Regions from separate parts of the Halomonas sp. MMSF_3323 genome, predicted to be linked through region 1. Evidence: riboswitches for the same ligand, from Rfam matches in the RefSeq annotation. Region 1 holds a riboswitch; the other holds the start of a gene.
The links. Region 1 has a riboswitch for thiamine pyrophosphate ahead of thiC (phosphomethylpyrimidine synthase ThiC). Riboswitches for the same ligand answer to the same signal wherever they lie in the genome.
Positions count from the first base shown of each region.

Region 2: another riboswitch for thiamine pyrophosphate. It lies ahead of RBB39_RS12020 (sodium:solute symporter family protein); the one in region 1 lies ahead of thiC (phosphomethylpyrimidine synthase ThiC).

Region 1 covers NZ_JASHIT010000009.1:107,854-116,947, forward strand. Annotated here, with positions in the region: gene pta (phosphate acetyltransferase) at 1-648, opposite strand, end outside; gene RBB39_RS06420 (acetate/propionate family kinase) at 645-1,859, opposite strand; gene thiC (phosphomethylpyrimidine synthase ThiC) at 2,144-4,096, opposite strand; TPP riboswitch at 4,174-4,308, opposite strand; gene tenA (thiaminase II) at 4,320-4,988, opposite strand; TPP riboswitch at 5,070-5,223, opposite strand; gene RBB39_RS06435 (GSCFA domain-containing protein) at 5,987-7,045, shown strand; gene RBB39_RS06440 (hypothetical protein) at 7,042-7,746, shown strand; gene mdoH (glucans biosynthesis glucosyltransferase MdoH) at 7,946-9,094, opposite strand, start outside.
Region 2 covers NZ_JASHIT010000021.1:21,880-30,973, forward strand. Annotated here, with positions in the region: partial or broken gene RBB39_RS11990 (LEPR-XLL domain-containing protein) at 1-246, opposite strand, end outside; gene RBB39_RS11995 (SapC family protein) at 318-1,121, opposite strand; gene RBB39_RS12000 (hypothetical protein) at 1,166-2,023, opposite strand; gene RBB39_RS12005 (TolC family outer membrane protein) at 2,007-3,374, opposite strand; gene RBB39_RS12010 (diguanylate cyclase) at 3,852-5,531, opposite strand; gene RBB39_RS12015 (hypothetical protein) at 5,703-6,491, shown strand; TPP riboswitch at 6,551-6,653, shown strand; gene RBB39_RS12020 (sodium:solute symporter family protein) at 6,734-8,179, shown strand; gene RBB39_RS12025 (LLM class flavin-dependent oxidoreductase) at 8,295-9,094, opposite strand, start outside.

The DNA of each region.
Region 1 (9,094 bases):
CTGCTGCTGCCAGTGCTGGCGATGGGCGCGGGCCTCGACCTCGCTGACCGAGGCCAGGGTCTGGTCGATGGCAGAGCCGTCGCCGTCCCCCGGCAGTCGCATCAGCATGGCACCCAGAGTACGGACCGAACCCACCGCGTCGATGCTCTGGCGATGGAACTGCAACTGCTTGGCCAGCTCCTGGGGATCGGCGATCTGGCCATCGGCGACCAGTACCACCTGGGCGTCGAGGGCACTGGCCAGGCGCACGTTGAGGTCGAAGGCGTAGGCGTTTCGCGGCAGTGGGCGAACGCCCTCCACCACGATCAGCGCCGGTGCCTTGCCGGTGGCAGGGCGGGCGACGCGGGCGTGGCGCTCCACGGCGAGTTCCAGCAGACCATCGCGATCGTCGCGGCCGAGATACTGCTCCAGTGTCTGGCGCGAGATCGGACGCGGCGAACCTATGCCCAGGGTACTGGCCACCAGCGAGCGGGCGCGTTCGTCGTTGTCACTTGCCTGCTCGCCACCTTCGGACTGGCTGAAGGGCTGCAGAAAACCCGCGTCCAGCCCCAGCGTATCCAGCGCACGAAGCAGGCCGAGGCCGGCGGAGGTGAGGGCGACGCCGTCGTCGATGGGGATCAGCAGCAGCGTGCGGGACTGGGTGCTCACAGAACCTCCTCGAGCTTTGGCGTGGACGTCAGGCTCACGATCAATTCCCGGGTCTGGCTGGCGATATAGCCTTCCTCGTCGGTGGGGATGACGCGGATCTCCGGCGCCGAGCTGGCGCCTCGGTCGTGGATCTGGCCTTCCTCGCCACGCCCGAGGCTCTCGTTGGCGTCAGCGTCCAGGCGCACACCGAGGGCCTCCAGGTGGCCCAGCGTCCGGGCGCGCACCAGGGCAGAGTTTTCGCCGATGCCGCCGGTGAAGGCGATGCCGTCGATCCGGGGCAGGGCACAGGCCAGGCCCGCCAGGGACTTGGCCAGGCGGTAGCAGAAGACTTCGATGGCCAGGCTCGCGCCGGCGTGACCTTCACTGGCGGCCTGTTCGAGCTCACGCATGTCGTTGGTCAGCTCGGACAGCCCCAGCAGTCCGCTCTTCTGGTTGAGCAACTGATCGACGCCCTCCAGCGACATGCCCAGCTGCCGCGCCAGGTGCAGGTGCAGGCCGGGGTCGACGTCACCGCTGCGGGTGCCCATCACCAGGCCTTCCAGCGGGGTCATGCCCATGCTGGTGTCCAGGCTTCTGCCGGCCCACACCCCGGTGGCGGAGCAGCCATTGCCCAGGTGGGCAATCAGCCAGCCGCCTTCACCACGGGCGCTGACTTCTGCCAGGCGGCCGGTCACGTAGGCATGGCTCGAGCCGTGGAAGCCGTAGCGACGGATGCCGTGTCGGCTGTAGAGCTCTTCGGGGATGGCGTAGCGGTAGGCGTGGGGCGGCAGGGTCTGGTGGAAGGCGGTATCGAACACCGCCACCTGAGGCAGATCCTCGAACAGCCGGCGCGTGGCGACGATACCGTCGAGGTTGGCCGGATTGTGCAAGGGAGCCAGGCTGATGGTCTGGCGAATGGTGCGCACCACGGCGTCGTCGAGCAGGGTAGCGGCGGTGAAGCGCTCGCCGCCGTGTACCACCCGGTGGCCGATACCGATGGGCCGGTGGACGCCAAGGTGCTCAAGAATCGTCTTGAGCGCCAGGGCGTGGGTCGCACGGGGAAGCGAGACCTCGCGGGCGCTGCCGTGTTCGTCCGTCAGCTTGAGGCGAGCCTCGTGGCTGCCCAGGCGCTCGGCGATACCGGACAGTCGGGGAGCGTCGGGGGCCTGATCGATCAGCGCGAACTTGATCGAAGAGGAGCCGCAGTTGATCACCAGAATCGGGGCTTTCATGCCATCTCCAGAAAAGACGCCTTGGTGAGGCGAGAATGCGTGGGATGGCGGCGAATCTAGCACCGCCCCGGGGCGCGAATAATTGGCCTGGGGAGGTAGTCGAACGGCTTTGCTGGTGGATCCGACGAAGCCGTGATGAGCGTCAAGTGCATGAATCTTCGGATTAGACTTTTGTCTAACTTTGTGCGGCAGAACTGGAACCGGGCGTACAAGACTTGCATCCCCGAGCAGTCGAACGCTGCCCGGGGATGCGCCGGGGAATGGCTTGTCTCAGACCTCCTTGTTCAAACCTCCTTGTACAGCTCAGCGCCTTGTTCACGGAAGACCCGGGCGCGCTCCTCCATGCCGGCCATGACGGCGTCGCCGTCACCCTCCAGGCCGTTGTCGCGGGCGTAGTCGCGGACCTCCTGGCTGATCTTCATGGAACAGAACTTGGGGCCGCACATGGAGCAGAAGTGGGCCACCTTGGCGGAGTCCTTGGGCAGCGTCTCGTCGTGATAGGCGCGGGCGGTGTCAGGGTCGAGGCCCAGGTTGAACTGGTCCTCCCAGCGGAACTCGAAACGCGCCTTGGACAGGGCGTTGTCGCGGCGCTGGGCGCCGGGATGCCCCTTGGCCAGGTCGGCGGCGTGGGCGGCAATCTTGTAGGTGATGATGCCGGTCTTGACGTCGTCCTTGTCGGGCAGGCCCAGGTGTTCCTTGGGGGTGACGTAGCACAGCATGGCGCAGCCGTACCAGCCGATCATCGCCGCTCCGATGCCCGAGGTGATGTGGTCGTAGCCCGGGGCGATATCGGTCACCAGTGGCCCAAGGGTATAGAAGGGCGCCTCGTCGCAGTACTCGAGCTGCTTGTCCATGTTCTCCTTGACCAGGTGCATGGGCACGTGGCCGGGGCCTTCGATCATCACCTGGACGTCGTGCTTCCAGGCGATATGGGTCAGCTCACCCAGGGTCTTGAGCTCCGCCATCTGGGCCTCGTCGTTGGCGTCGGCCACCGAGCCCGGACGCAGGCCATCGCCCAGCGAGAAGGCCACGTCGTACTGCTTGCAGATCTCGCAGATTTCCTCGAAGTGGGTGTAGAGGAAGCTTTCCTGGTGATGGTAAAGGCACCACTTGGCCATGATCGAGCCACCGCGGGAGACGATGCCGGTGACCCGGTTGGCGGTCAGCGGCACGTAGCGCAGCAGCACGCCTGCGTGGATGGTGAAGTAGTCCACGCCCTGTTCGGCCTGCTCGATCAGGGTGTCGCGGAACACCTCCCAGGTGAGGTCCTCGGCCACGCCCTTGACCTTCTCCAGCGCCTGATAGAGCGGCACCGTGCCGATCGGTACCGGCGAGTTGCGGATGATCCACTCGCGGGTTTCGTGGATGTTCTGGCCAGTGGACAGATCCATGATGGTATCGGCGCCCCAGCGGATGCCCCAGGTCATCTTCTCGACCTCTTGCTCGATGGAGGAGGTCACCGCCGAGTTGCCCAGATTGCCATTGATCTTCACCAGGAAGTTGCGCCCGATGATCATCGGCTCGGCTTCCGGGTGGTTGATGTTGGCGGGGATGATGGCGCGCCCGGCGGCGACTTCCTGGCGCACGAACTCTGGGGTGATCTCCTCGGGAAGACGGGCGCCGAAGCCCTGCCCGGGATGCTGGTGGTCAAGGATGCGCTCGACCTCATCGCTGCCTCGATAGCCATCGGCCAGGGCCTGTCGACGCTGGTTCTCGCGGATGGCGATGAACTCCATCTCCGGGGTGATGATGCCGCGGCGGGCGTAGTGCAGCTGGGTAACATTGCCGGCGCGGCCATCGGCGCCACGACGTGCGCGGCGCGGCGTACGAGTCAGTTCGAAGCGCAGCGGAGCGAGCGTCGGGTCGTTGGCACGTCGGCGACCGTAGTCCGAGGTCGGGCCATCGAGCCATTCGGTGTCGTCGCGCTCCTCGATCCAGGGCCGGCGCAACTCGGCAAGCCCGCGACGCAGGTCGACCTCGACCTGGGGATCGGTGTAGGGGCCGGAGGTGTCGTAGACCAAGAGCGGCGGATTGGCCTCGTCGGCCCCGGAGGTGCGGGTCGCTGACAGCGAAATCTCGCGAAACGGCACCCGCAGGTCGTCGCGGGAGCCCTTTACATAGACCTTGCGCGAACCCGGCAGGGGCGTAACTGCGGCCTGGTCGACCTGGGCGGTCTCGGCCAGGAAGTGCGCGCTATGGCGGGGTTTGTTTGCGGAAACGGGTTGATCGAGCGGCATTGGCTTGTCCTTCTCACGGCACTGGGTGCTGGCGTTGTTGTGTGCATCGCGTGAGGAAGGAGGGGGCGTCGTGGCCTGGGCCGTGAGCGCTTGATCCCTACGCTGGTCCTCACCGCGATGCCATGGCATCGGGGTTACCCCCAGATCAGGTTCAACGGGTCCCATGCGCTGCATGATCTCAGCCGCCTCTGGCGGCCCCCCGTCAAGCGTGGTGCTGATTGTGTTAGTCGCTTAGATCGAGCCCCATCTGCCAGAAGTCGATCTCGAGTCGTGTCGCGTCGGCGAATATCCGTGACAGTCGCGCAAAGCGCTCGCCGGATACCTGGGCCAGCTGATCGTCGAGCCAGGCCTGCTCCTGGCGTGCGGCGGCCTGGAAGTCGTCGCTTTCGTACATGGCGATCCAGGTGTCGAAGGGATTGTCTGCACCGCGCAGGGTGTCCGAACGGGCGTTGAGCGTTCTCGCGATATCGGCGTAGCCGACCATGCAGGGGGCCAGCGCCACGTGCAGGTCCAGGAGGTCGCCGCGGCTGCCGGCGTCCAGCACGTAGCGGGTATAGGCCAGGGTAGCGCGAGCTTCGGGCAGCTCGGCGAGTTCGGCCTCGCCGATGCCCCAGTCACGGCAGAAGGCGAGATGCAGGCCGAGTTCCACATCGAGGATGGTCTTCATGCCGTCGAAGGCGCCGCGCAGCTCGTCGAGGCTGTGGCTCTTGTAGGCCGCCAGGGCGTAGGCCCGGGAGAACTGCAGCAGAAACAGATAGTCCTGCTTGAGGTAGTGACGGAAGCTGGCGTCAGCCAGTTCACCACGGCCAAGGGCGAGCACGAAGTCGTGTTCGATGTAGGCGTGCCAGTCATCGCGGCAGGCGTCGACAAGATCGGTAAAGCGGTAGCCCATGTTGCCTCCGGTTGGTGCGGATCCGGAGTGCGGCGGCTGAGGACACGGCGACGAGAAAGGAGGGAGGTGCGCGCGCAGGGGCTGTCACCACCGCCTGATTCCCTACGCCGGTTCAAGGTGTGAAGCCACACCGCACCCGGATCAGGTTCCACGGGATCGGCGCTGGCGGCCGGTGATTCGTCACCCTGGCCCTGCGCCATCTCAGCCGGATTCACCGGCACCCCGTCAAGCGAGTCTGGATCGAGTCTAGCATGACCTCGAAGGGAGTCCACCTCGGCTTGGCAAGAACCGATCCCGATCAGTAGATACGCCGCTGGGGGGAGGAGGTTTCCACGATATCGCGAGAGTGCAACTGCCCAGATATCTGGAGAAGTTTCCGCATGGTTGAGAATGCATTTTATCCGATTGAGGAAAAGTGGCGAAGTAGAGTCCTGATTGATCAATTCGACAAAGTTTCGACGATTTTGTTGTTATTTAAAGGGATATTTGCGTGGTTTTTCTTGGATGTTCTCTGGATTGTATTTGCGTGTTTTGCGGTTGCCTGATAGAGAATATGTGAGAGAATCTAGAGTGAAAAAAGTACGTTTGTTTTATCGATATTCTGACAGTCGTTGTGCGCTTGATGACTCCTTTGTGAAGAAGGGCAGAAAGTGACAGGTGTGTTGGTCCCGTCTTTATGGGAAGCATTGGTTCGCCGAGTTTTCATGGAAGCTAAAAATGCTTGCTTTGTTCTCTTTTGAACCACCCGTGGGGCAGGGAAATGGTGCATGGGAAAGGTTCTATGAAGGGCTCCGGGGCCGTTGTCAGTGCTCGTTTCTCAACACAATAGACAAATATTTCGCCTATCTTTTTTTATGCAAATATTTTAGAAAGGAAGACGAGATGCCAGTGTTGGCGTAAACACTCCTATTCGTCGTGGTAATGTGTGATTTAAGATAGACGTTATCAATTTTGTTCGTTCACGACCGATGTTATATATTATGTTTGAGGTGATTAATATGAATCCATATTCGACACTTCCAGACCGTGCCTTCTGGAAAAAAGCTGTATCAGAAAAGTCGATTTTTGACATATCCAATTTGTGGTCTCCAAAGTTCAAGATCACAAAGGATAGTAGGGTGGTTACCTTCGGTTCCTGCTTTGCGCAACATATTGGAAACGCTCTTGATAGCAGAGGGTTCAACTGGGTCTCGACAGAAACTCCACCTAGGGGGCTCTCGCAGGAAAATGCAAAAAAATACAATTACAATATATTTTCGGCAAGAACCGGGAATATATACACCACCTCATTGTTGAAGCAGTGGGTAGAGTGGGCAACAGGGATAAAAGAGCCGCCTGAGGAGATTTGGGAAAAGAACGGAAGGTTCTATGATCCCTTTCGCCCCGTGGTGGAACCAGAGGGTTTCTGTAGTAAAGAAGAGTTAATGCTCTCTCGAGAGGAGACAATAAAAGCGTTTAGGGAATGCATCTTCTCATCAGACTTCTTTGTCTTCACCTTAGGGTTGACTGAAAGCTGGTTCAATTCGGAATACGGCTACGAGTATCCGATGTGTCCCGGGACTTCAGCAGGGACCTACCTGAAAGGTATCCATGCGTTCAAGAATCAGATGTATCCCTCTGTGATGAATGATCTGCGAGATGCCATAGAAATAATGCGTCATGAGAATCCTGAGTTACGCTTTATATTGACAGTTTCCCCTGTTCCTTTGGTAGCGACAAACTCCAGGAACAACGTGATCGTCGCTACAATGGAATCCAAGTCAGTGTTGCGTGCCGTGGCTGGGCAGATTTCTAGAGGTTGTAATTATGTGGATTATTTTCCTTCGTATGAAATAATCAACAGCCCGGTTTTCAAGGGGGTGTTTTTCGAACCCAATCAACGAAGTGTTAACCCCCACGGTGTCGATTTTGTGATGAATCATTTTTTTTCTTCTCTGAGGAAAAAGTTTGGCGCTGAGATTTTCGGAAAACAAAACAAGAGGGTAGGTAGCGTAAAGAAAATGAATGATCTGGTTTGCGAAGAAGAGATCTTCGACGCCTTTGGAGGTAAGGAATGAAGAAAAATATTTGTGTGCTGGGCAATAGCCACGTTGGTGCTTTGAAAAGAGCCTGGGACCTGATGCCAGAGTGGCATCAAGAATATAATCTTGTCTTCTTTACCGCTAGAAGTAATGGCTTGGGTGGACTGTTTCTCATCGATAATAAACTGGTTCCAAAAACAGATAGATTAAAGAGGACCATCACCTATACATCGGGTGGCAAGAGTGAGATTGATATCGTTGAATATGATCTATTCTTGATTTACGGACTTCAGATGGAAGTTTTTTTTGTCGAACCTGGAAAATTTTTTTCATCAGCAGTAATAAAGCAAACCGTGCTGGATAGTGTCAAGGGTACGACGTCCTGGAAGATCATGGAAATGATCAGGAGCGTGACCAATAAAAAGATATATGTTGGACATAATCCCCTGCCTATTCGGAAGAAAGGTGATGATAGAAGTTATCCTCCGGAAAGCTACCTGTCCGGAATAAAGTTGATGAACGATGAAGTGTATGATAAATGCAATGCCGAGTTGATCGCTCAGCCTGCTGATACCATCGTCAACGGATGTTTTACGGAGCGGGAGCTCTCGAAGGGAAGTAAAAGATTGCCTGTAGGGGATGCCATGGATGAGGAAGCGCATCCAGACCATGATATCAGGCATATGAACGAAGAGTTCGGGAAAAAGTGGCTATCCTGCTTTTTAAGTAGAGATTGACAAAGGGTTTTCCTGGCGGATGTGTGTTATCCGGAGCTGGAGAACGCTCTTTGTAGAGCAAAGCGTTACCACCAGACAGCGGCAAACAGATGAATCATGGATCACGCTACTATGCTTGACGTGTAGTAGTCCGCTGGGATTCCCCCTCCGGATGATGCAAAAGGAGGGGGAGGACACAACGCTGTGCCACGGCACCGGCTCAGTCGACGGGCTTCTCGCCGGAGACCTCCGGCGCCGATTCCGTGCCGTGCTCGCGAAAGGACTGCACCGGCATCTCGCGGGGGACTTCCCGTGGCGGCTCGGCCGGGGTCGCCGGCGGCGGTGGTGCCTCGGCGACGCGAAGCTCGCCTACCACCGCCGGGGGGCGGGTCTCGCTCGGGACCAGCAACAGGCCGGCGCGCCTCAGGGCCCGGCCGATGCTCAGGCTGGAGCTCCAGCGGACCAGCGGAGCGGCCATCACCAGGCCGAGCCACACCGGCGTCAGCCAGATGAAGAAGCTCGGGGTGAAGGCCCAGGTCACCAGCGCCCACAAGGCGCCGATCAGTGACCATAGCCAGGTGTGGCGAAAGGCTTCCTTCCAGGGCAGGGCGCGGCCCTCGCGGGACTGTGGATCCCAGGCCACGGTGCGGCCGCTCAGTACCTGAATCACGAAACGACTGTGGAACACCATCATCAAGGGCGCGATGAGCATGGCAAACAGCGTCTCCAGCAGCATGCTGGCGACGAGCCGGGCCCGTCCGCCATAGGCCTGTGGGTTCTGGATCAGCCCCAGCACCAGCCCTAGCACCTTGGGCATCAGCAGCATGCCCAGGGTGCCGATCAGCAGCGGCATGATCAGGTTGGGTGGGGCGATCGGCCAGTCGGGAAACAGCTGCGAACTCGAGGTGAAGAAGTTGGTCGGCACCAGCGCCCGGATCAGGGCGTCGATGGTGCTGATCACCAGGATCGCCAGCCACACCAGCGACGACAGGTAGGCGAGGGCACCGAAGAAGAAGTGCAGACGGCTGAGCACGTGCAGTCCGCGCCCGCCGAGCAGGCGCATATGCTGCAGATTGCCCTGAACCCAGCGCCGGTCGCGCTTGGCGTAGTCGAGGATATGACTCGGCATCTCTTCGAAGCTGCCGCCCAGGTCGGTGCGCATGCGCACCTGCCAGCCGGCACGGCGCAGCAGCGCCGCCTCGACGAAGTCGTGGCTCAGGATATCGCCACCCAGCGGTGGCTTGCCGGGCAGCTCCGGCAGGCCACAGGCATCGGTGAAGGCGTCCACGCGAATGATGGCGTTGTGGCCGAAGTAGTTGGCCGCGGTGGCGTGCCAGAAGCTCAGACCGCTGGCCAGCATCGGCGAGTA
Region 2 (9,094 bases), on a different contig from region 1:
GACGCCTTGCTCGTCGAGTTCGACCACCTGCAGCACCTGCTGCTGGTTCTCCTCGACCACCCGCAACGTCATCTCGGCGCCACCGGCCACGCTGGCAGTCAGCGGGTCCGCCGACATCAGCATGCGTGGCTCGAGTCCCTCGAACACGAACCGGGACGGCTCTGCCTGGGCACGACGAGCACGCCTGGGCTGGCGGAGAAGACGAGCGATCAATTCGGACAGAGGCTTGCGCTGGTGGCGACTCATGGGGGGACTCCGGTGGCGAAAAACGTCAAGAGGCGCATCGCGGCGACGATACGCCCCCTGATCTCGGTCGATCAGTGAACGGGAGTGTCCTGTTCGGCGTCGGACGCGACCGCCTCCTCGGCGGGGTCGCCCTTGGCCAGAGCACCCAGCCGCGAACCACCCTGCGCCTGACGGCTCAGTCGATTGAGATTGCGCAGCGACTGCAGGTGGACGTAGAGCAGCTCCAGTTCGTCACTGTCCAGCAGCGCCTTGAGGCTGTCCTCAGGCAGCGCCTTGAGCTTCTGACGGTTGACCGCCTGGAAGCCGGTCAGGGTGCGCTGACCACCTTCCGGCAAGCGAATCTGGGCCTCGACCGACTCGAGCAGGTCGAGCTCGACCAGACGGGCGCAGAAGGCGCGGGTGCGCTGGAAGTGCGCCTGATAGTCCTGAAGGAAGTCCAGCACCTTGCCCAGGTACTGGGTCTGCTCACCGTCGGCGTCGAAGAAGCGCTCGCCGCGACCGTCACGATTGAGCCCTTCGTAGTCATCATCGATGCACAGGGTGAAGGTCTTGTCGTTGTCGGCGGAGGCAAACACGAAGGGATAGCGGCGGAAGAAGGCCGGCACGTACTCACCGCGCCACTGGCCTTCACGGTCCACCAGCAGATTCTGGTCCTGCTCGAGTCCCAGCACGGCGACCGGCAGCACCCCGTCGTCGGCCTGGGTGAAGACGATCGGCAGGTCGGTGGCGGCGGTCGGAAATTCGGCCGCCATCAGCGGCACCGAGTTCACCCCGCTGGCAAAGCCGAAGTCCTTGCCGACCTTGAGCGACAGCTCGCCATGCTTGTCGCGGGTGATCGGCTGAACGTTGCGATAGATAAGAAGTTGAGTCGCCATGAAAGAGTCCTCTAGTACTTGAGTGTCGTCCCTGGGCCTGGACGTCAGCGCCATTGCGCGGCCAGCGCGCCGGTGGAAGTCGGGGAGACCAGTGTCACCCCGTGGTAGAAGGTCACGAAGGGTTCGCCTTTCGCATCGAACCCCAGAGAAAGGTTGCTCAGCGGCTTGTCGCCGTGGGCGGCGATCCACTCGATCGCCTGTGCGCGCGACGTACAGCGCCACTCGCGAGCCAGCGACAACAAAAGGCCCGCCAGTTCGCCCAGACGTATCTCGGCCGGATGTAGATGCAGATTGAGGGAATCACGACCGGTATCGCGACCCTGGCGCCGTTCCTCGATCCTCACGGTCAACGGTGGCCAGGGCTTTCGTGCCAGCGCGTGGCTGACCTCGAGCTGTTCGATCACGTCACCGACGAGCGGGGGCATCGCCGCAAGCGTGCTCGCCAATGCATGGCGCACCGCCTCGGCGCTCTCGAGCAGGACATAGTCGGAGACACTGGCGTCGACGCCAGGGCGCCACTTCCACGCCTGGTACAGCGGGAAGCGACGCCCCGGCAGGGCCTTGTCCGGCAGCGGCGCTTCCCAGTACACCTTGGTGGTCGCGGCCTCCAGCCCGAGATGCAGATAGTGCGCCATCGTCTGCGTCGACAGTCCGGCGACGAAGGCCCTCCGGTCGCCAGGCGCCAGCGCCAGCGACTCCAGCAACCCCTCGAGGCGCACCGCCAGATCGTCGGCGTCAACGCCCTCGAGCGGCACACTGTAGAGCCTGCGCTGATGCGCCCAGCGGGCGGGAGCGCACTTGACCGAGCGCTCGGCACTGTAGGGACGCGCGAGGCTATCGAGCCAGGACTCGATCAACGCCTGACGCTCGGCGAAGGGCCGGGGTTCAGTGCTGGAAGGCAAGGAGGTCCATCCGGTCATTCATATGGGCGTCGATCTCCGCCAGGTCTTCGCCATTGATGACGCCGGCGGCATGCTTCAGCCGCAGCACGCTGATCAGGTAGTCGTAGCGCGCACTGGCAAGTTCGCTGCGGGCGAAGAACAGATCGCGCTCGGCGTCGAGCAGTTCGAGCACCGGCATGACACCGGATTCATAGGCCACCTGGCGGTATTCGACGATGCGCTGGTTGGCGCTCAAGGACTCGCTCAGAGCCCTGACCCGGGACATGGCGGTGACGATACCCTCGAAGGCCGCACGTATCTCGCGGTCGAGTTCTCGCCGCACCTGTTCGAGTCGAGCCTGCCCTGCCTCGATCAGACGGGTTCCTTCGCGCACCTCCGACGACACTCGCCCACCGCTGTAGACCGGCACATCGAGGCCGACCCGAATGGTCTGGGTCTCGACCTCGCTGCCGCCGCCGAACAATGAGCCCTCGGTCTCGTCGTTGTCGTAGTCGAGACTCAGATCGAGGGTCGGATAGTGACCACCACGACTCACCTTGACCTGCTGATTGGCCACTTCCACCGCCAGCCGTGCGGCTGATAGACGAGGATTGCGCTGCATCGCCAGCTCGATCCAGGCCTCGACTGACGACGGTTCTGGGCTCGCCAGCGTCAGGTCCTCATCGACCAGGCTAAGCTCCACCGGACGCACGCCGCTGACCTCGGCCAGGGCATTGAGGGCATCGCGCAGACGGTTGGCCACGTCCAGCTCCCGCGCCTCGACCTGCAGAAAGCGCGCCTGGGCGTCGAGCAGATCGATCTCGCGAATCAAACCGTCCTCGAAACGCGCCCTGACCTGCTCGAGATTGGTCTGGACCTGCTTCTTTTCGGCTTGCAGGAAACTCAGGTTTTCCGAAAGGGCGAGTACCGCAAAGTAGCGTTCGGCCACCCGCAGGTAGAGATCCTGGCGCGAGACCTCGAGCTCGGACGCGGCCTGCTGGATCTCCAGCTTGGCCTGGCCAAAGGCTGCCCAGCGGGAATAGTCATAGATCGACTGCTCGAGCGAGACACCGTAGACGGTGGTCGGGTAGGACGTGCTGCCGCTGCCGTAGACCTCGTTGTCGGTACTGACGATGTCCTGGGAGATCTCGCTGCGCTCGACATTGACATTGATCTGCGGCAGCAGCGCTGAGCGCGCCTGATAGTAACGCTCATCGGTGGCCTGCTTACCATGAAAGTCGGCCTGAAACTGAGGATCGCTGTCCACCGCGAGCTCGTGAAGTTCCAGCAGACTTTCTGCCAGCACGGACGGAGCAAGCAGGCACGCCCACCCGCCCAACGCCAGGCCGAACGCAAGCTTGTTGAGATGCATGATGATTTTTCCCCTGCGCACCGGTGGGACAAACACCGGCATTACGCAACTGCTTTGTAATATTTTATTAACAACGGATGTACGATATTACCCACATCTTTTGTAGGAACACAGCTCCTATCTACTCTTTTGCAGGCAACATGATCAACGCAGTATCGACGCAGTAGGAAACCACATCGCAAAAGATGAGAAAGTTCATACCCGCTATCGCATTCCGCCACCGAAGGGAATCGGGTAACACATTGAAACCTGGAAAGTTCAGGAACTACGCCTAGGCAGGAGGCACTCTTCGGGGCCGAGGGTGTGGTGAAAATCCCGTTATGGGAAGGTGATGCCAGGGCCTGCCAGCCGCTGCAACCTCGACCAAGACGCCTGAGATCACTCAGCCAACCAAAGCAGACCTTTCGGCCTGATCCGTCAGCACGAGCAAAGCCCTACGTCAGCGATGACAACGCTGCACCTGGCGATACCTGGGCACTATTCATCCAGGCTGGCAATGCGGTTGCGACCACTACGCTTGGCGCTGTACAGGCGCCGGTCGGCGCGCTCGAACAGCGGTGCAAACCCCTCCCCCTTGCGATACTGACTGACACCGATGCTGATGGTGATGCGAATCGTCTGTCCATCCGACAGGGTGATTTCCCCCCCTTCCACCGCACGACGCACCCGCTCGGCCGCCTTGATCGCCTCGGGCAAGGCGGTGCGCCGCATGACCACCACGAATTCCTCGCCGCCGGTGCGCGCCACCAGATCGCCATCACGCAGGCAGTTGGCTACTGTTTGCGCCAGCCAGGTGAGCACCTGGTCACCGGCCGAATGACCGAAACCATCATTGACCTGCTTGAAGAAGTCGATATCGACCGCGGCCAGCGAGAACACCATCCCGCCACTGTCGCATTCCTCGATCAGGCGGGTGACGTGGCGATCCAGCTGGCTTCGATTGGGGAGTCCGGTCAAGGCATCGGTCATCGCCTGGTCTTCCAGCTGATCACGTTCGAGGCGAATACGCTCGACCTCCATCTCGTTGGAAATGACACGTTCGACGGCCCCGACCAGTAGTCGGACCAACTCGATGTCGACCTCGCTGAAGGCGTGCCGCCGCGCCGACGGACTGGAGAAGTTCAGCGTCCCCCAGACCTTGCCCTGGATCCGCAGCGGTGCACCGATATAGGTCTCCAGCTGAAAGTTCTCGTAGCAGGGGTGGCCCTTGACTCGCTCGTCCTGACCGGCGCGGTGGGTATGGAAGACGTCATCGGCGTCGAGGGTCAGCCGACAGTAGGTGTCACCCAGTGCAAAGCTGTCGCCGGCCCCTACTGGCGCATTATCCGAGGCCGCCCAGCGAACCGTGTAACACTCCCCCTCGACCTGACTGACCAGCGCGATATCCAGCCTCAGGTAGCTCAAGGCGTCACGCAGCAGCATGTCGACGATCTCTGATACTCCGATATCGGTGCGATTTACCCCGGTATGGACATCCCGCAACAGCTGGATCATCGAGCGATACTCGGAGACGTCCTGGATGATGGCGTAGAAGCCCATCACCTCATCTTCCACCAGGTCCGGCAAATAATGGACCTTGAAGTAGATCTGGCGACCGTCCTGGAGCGCCAGGGAATCCTCGTAGCTGACCTCCTGCCCCGCCAGCGCCAGATCAAAACGTGGCCGGATCTTGGCGTAGGAGTCTGCATCGAGCACCGAAGACACCGGCTGCCCCATCAGCGCCTCGGCAGGCAGGCCGATGAAGTCGAGGTAGGCACGATTGTTGAAACGGAAGCAGAAGTCGCGGTCGACGTAGGCCACCATCACCGGCAGGTGGTCGGCCATCCGCGCGATGACACCGCGGCTTGCCTTCTGCCGAGCCGACAGTCGCAGCACCAGCCCACCATCGGCCAGGCGACAGCAGCTACCATCGCCCAATTCCAGCGGCATCGAAGGCTTGGCAGCGTGAACGGCACCCCGGGAGACCCAGGCTTCGGCGACCGCCGCGGCCTCGCCAGGCAGCTCTGCCAGCCCCCGCCCGATCCAGACCTCTCCAGGCTCGCCCAGCACGCGCACGGCATCACCGACCACGTCGTGCACCTGCAACTCCGGCGTCAGGCGTACCAGCACCGTTCCGGACGACACCAATGCCTCTTCCACCCAGGCAAAACGCTCCATGAGGACATCTCCTTGCGTAAGCCCTGCCCTGGACCGGCAGCAGGTCAATACCCTGGCGGCTCGCGTGCCGTCTTCTCTAGCCTATGAAAAGATGCTTATAGATGCCGGATTATTTCGCTTGCCCGCTTCCACGTTATGCTGGCGTCGCCGACACCGCCGCGGGAGCTGCCCATGAACCACCAGGACCTTGTCGCCATCGAACACGCCCTGACGCTGGCCAATCGCGGGGATACCAGTTGGCTGTGCACACGCCTGGACACCCCTGCTCCCGCCTTCCCCCACCTGAGCGTCACCAGCGATGCCGATGGCCCCAGGTACGCCGGACAGCCCATCTTGCTGTCCCAGGCCCGGGACGGCGGCGCCTGCCTGGTCAATATCGACAACAACGCCAACGATGGCACCCCCTGCCTGGTCGAGCGCCTGTCACCGAGCAGCGAGACCCTGGTGCACCTGGAGGTCATCCATGCAACGCTCGCCGGCCAGCCATCGCTGATCCGCCGCGTCAGCCTGGGCAGTACGTCCATGAACCTGCAGCGACCCACGCCAACCAGTCCGCTGGTCCAGATCGGCGACGACGTCGTCGAGGTGCTGATCCAGCCGGCCTTGCGTCTGGTGCTGACCGGCCACGCCCCGGTCAATGCCGACCTGGCGCGCCAGGGACAACGGCTCGGCTTCGAGGTCATCCTGTGCGCCCCAGACCACCCCGACACGCATCACTCGACAGCGCCCCTGCCGGCAGGCGTCGAGTTCCAGCGCGCTCCCGCGGCCCCCTTCCTGCGCGGCGGCGGCGGGCACCGACGCACCCTGGTGATGGACGCCACCGACGCCTCGACCATTGTGCGAGCGAGCCGCGAGGCCTGCTGTCATGGCTATCTGGCGATGGCTGACATCGATCCAAGCCGAGCGGCAAACTGGCTTTACGATGGCTGGCACAGCCTCCGCACCTCGCCCACCGTCTGACGCCCCGTCGCTGCGGCCAAAGCGCCAATTGACAGCCATCGGAGGCGGTCCTACGCTGTGCGCATTCCTGGGGGAGCCTGACGGCTGAGATTCCGCATCACGCGGTAACCCTTTGAACCTGATCCGGGTCATGCCGGCGAAGGGAAGGATGGTTGCGTTATCTCCTCTTTCTTCCTGTCCGCCGCTCGTCCCGCCTGTCCACCGGTCCCTGCGGACAACGACAAGAAAGAGGTCTTCTTTCGATGATGCTCGATCCCACCTGGACGGCGCTGTGGCTTCTGCTGTGCGCCGCCATCTTTGCCATCCCCGGCCTGATCTATGCCCGACGTCGTCAGGGCGGCCTGGATGACTACATCTCGGCTCGCAACAGCCAGAACACCCGCGCCACGGTGTTGACCCTGGTGGCCACCACCCTGGGCACCTGGATCCTGTTCGGCCCCGCCCAGGCGGCCACCTGGGGCGGCATCGGCGCGGTACTGGGCTATGCGCTGGGTTCCATGGTCCCGCGCCTGGTGATGATCCCGCTGGGACGACGCATGCGTGAGCTGATCCCCGAAGGCCACGGCCTCACCGAGTTCGTGATCCATCGCTACGGGCGCACCATGTACGCCTTCACCCTGACGATCATGCTGTTCTATCTGTTCATCTCGCTGGCGGCAGGCCTCACCGCGATCGCCCATATGGTCACCCTGCTGGCGCCGATCCCGCTGTGGCTGACCGCCTGCGTGGTGATGATCGCGACCCTGCTCTACACCTTCTACGGCGGCCTGCGCACCACCATCTTCACCGACAAGGTACAGATGCTGGTGATCCTGCCGTTGCTGGCGCTGCTGCTGGTGTTCGGCTGGCAGGCCGCCGGCGGCGTCGCGCCGACGCTCGAGGGCCTGCAGGAGCGTGCGCCCCAGTTGCTGGATGTCACCGATGCCGGTGGCCTGCGTGCCGGTCTGACGTTCTTTATCGCGGTGATGCTGACCGGCCTGTTCTACCAGGGCACCTGGCAGCGCATCTACGCCGCCCGGGACAGCAAGGTGCTGCGGCGGGGCTTCTGGATCGCAGGGCTGTTCAACTTTCCGGTGATCGTGCTGATGGGCCTGTTCGGCCTGGCCTTCGTCGGCCTCGGGCTCGAGGGAGACGGTTCGGTGGCGCTGTTCAGCGTGCTGCTGTCCGAGGTGCCGCTGTGGTTCGCCCTGGCCTTGATTCCGCTGGGTCTGGCCCTGGTGATGAGCAGCGCCGACACCACCGTCAACGCCACCTCCAGCATCATCGCCGTCGACATGCACCGGCTGCTGCCCCAGGCCAGCGAAGCCACCCTGATGCGCCTGGCACGCTGGCTGATCGTCGCCGCAGCGGTGCCGGTGACCTGGGTGGCGGCCCAGGGCTACAGCGTGCTCTATCTGTTCCTGCTGGCGGACCTGCTGTGCTCGGCGGCGGCCTTCCCAGTGTTTTTCGGTCTGTTCAATCGCCGCTACGACGGGCGCAACGCGGTCCTCAGCACCGCTGCAGGTCTGGTCGCCGGGCTGGCGATGTTCCCGTCCCCCAGCGGCGGTACCGCCACCCTGCTGGAATCCTTCCTGCTGGCGGCCTTCGTGCCGGTGCTGGTCTCGCTGGTGCTGATGAAGCTGCTGCCATCCCGCCAGGACTATGACTTCACCCGCATGGGCAGCCTGGTGCGGCGTTTCCAGAGCTGACACCGCCACGCTGACAGTCTGGCAAGGCGTGATAAAAAACAGCGGGACGTGCTGACGCGTCCCGCTGTTGTGGTTTCAAGGCCTGGCGATCAAGGGCCTTGGCAGTTCCGGCTCATCAGCGCCCGGGACGCGCCAGCCCCAGGTGGTCGCGCAGGGTGCGGCCCTGGTACTCGCGTCGAAACAGCCCGCGGCGCTGCAGTTCCGGTACCACTTGTTCGACCACGTCCTCGATGCTGTCCGGCAGCGACGGCGGCATCAGGTTGAAGCCGTCCGCCCCGCCCTGCTCGACCCAGCGCTGCATCTCGTCGGCGATACGCTCCGGGGTGCCGACCATGGTGCAGTGGCCGCCACCGGCGGCGAGCCGTCCCAGCAACTGGCGCAGCGTCGGTCGTTCGCTCTCGATGATCCGCAGAATCGTGGCGTAGCGCCCCTTGGGCCCGTTGAAGGCCTCCAGTGGCGGCAGCTCGGGTACTGGGGCATCCAATTCCCAGTCGCTCACGTCCTGACCGATGAACTGACTCAACTGGCGCCGGGAGCTGTCCACCGGCAACAGTTCGTCGAGCTCCCGCTGCTTGCGTCTGGCCTCCTCTTCGGTGGAGCCGACGTAGGTGACGAGTCCCGGCAAGATCGCGACCTTCGGTCTGCCCGCGGCCTTTACCCGGGCCTGAAGATCGCTGTAGTAGGCCTGGGCGGAGGGCAGATCGTAGGCCACCCCGTAGATGGCCTCGGCGTAGCGCGCGGCCAGGTCACGGCCCTGATCCGAGGCGCCTGCCTGGAACAGCACCGGGTGGCCCTGGGGCGGACGCGGCACCGTCAGCGGGCCATCCACCAGAAAGTGCTCGCCGTGATGATGGATGGGACCGACCCGGCTGGCGTCGACGTAATCGCCCTGGCGATCCCTCACCAGGGCGTCGT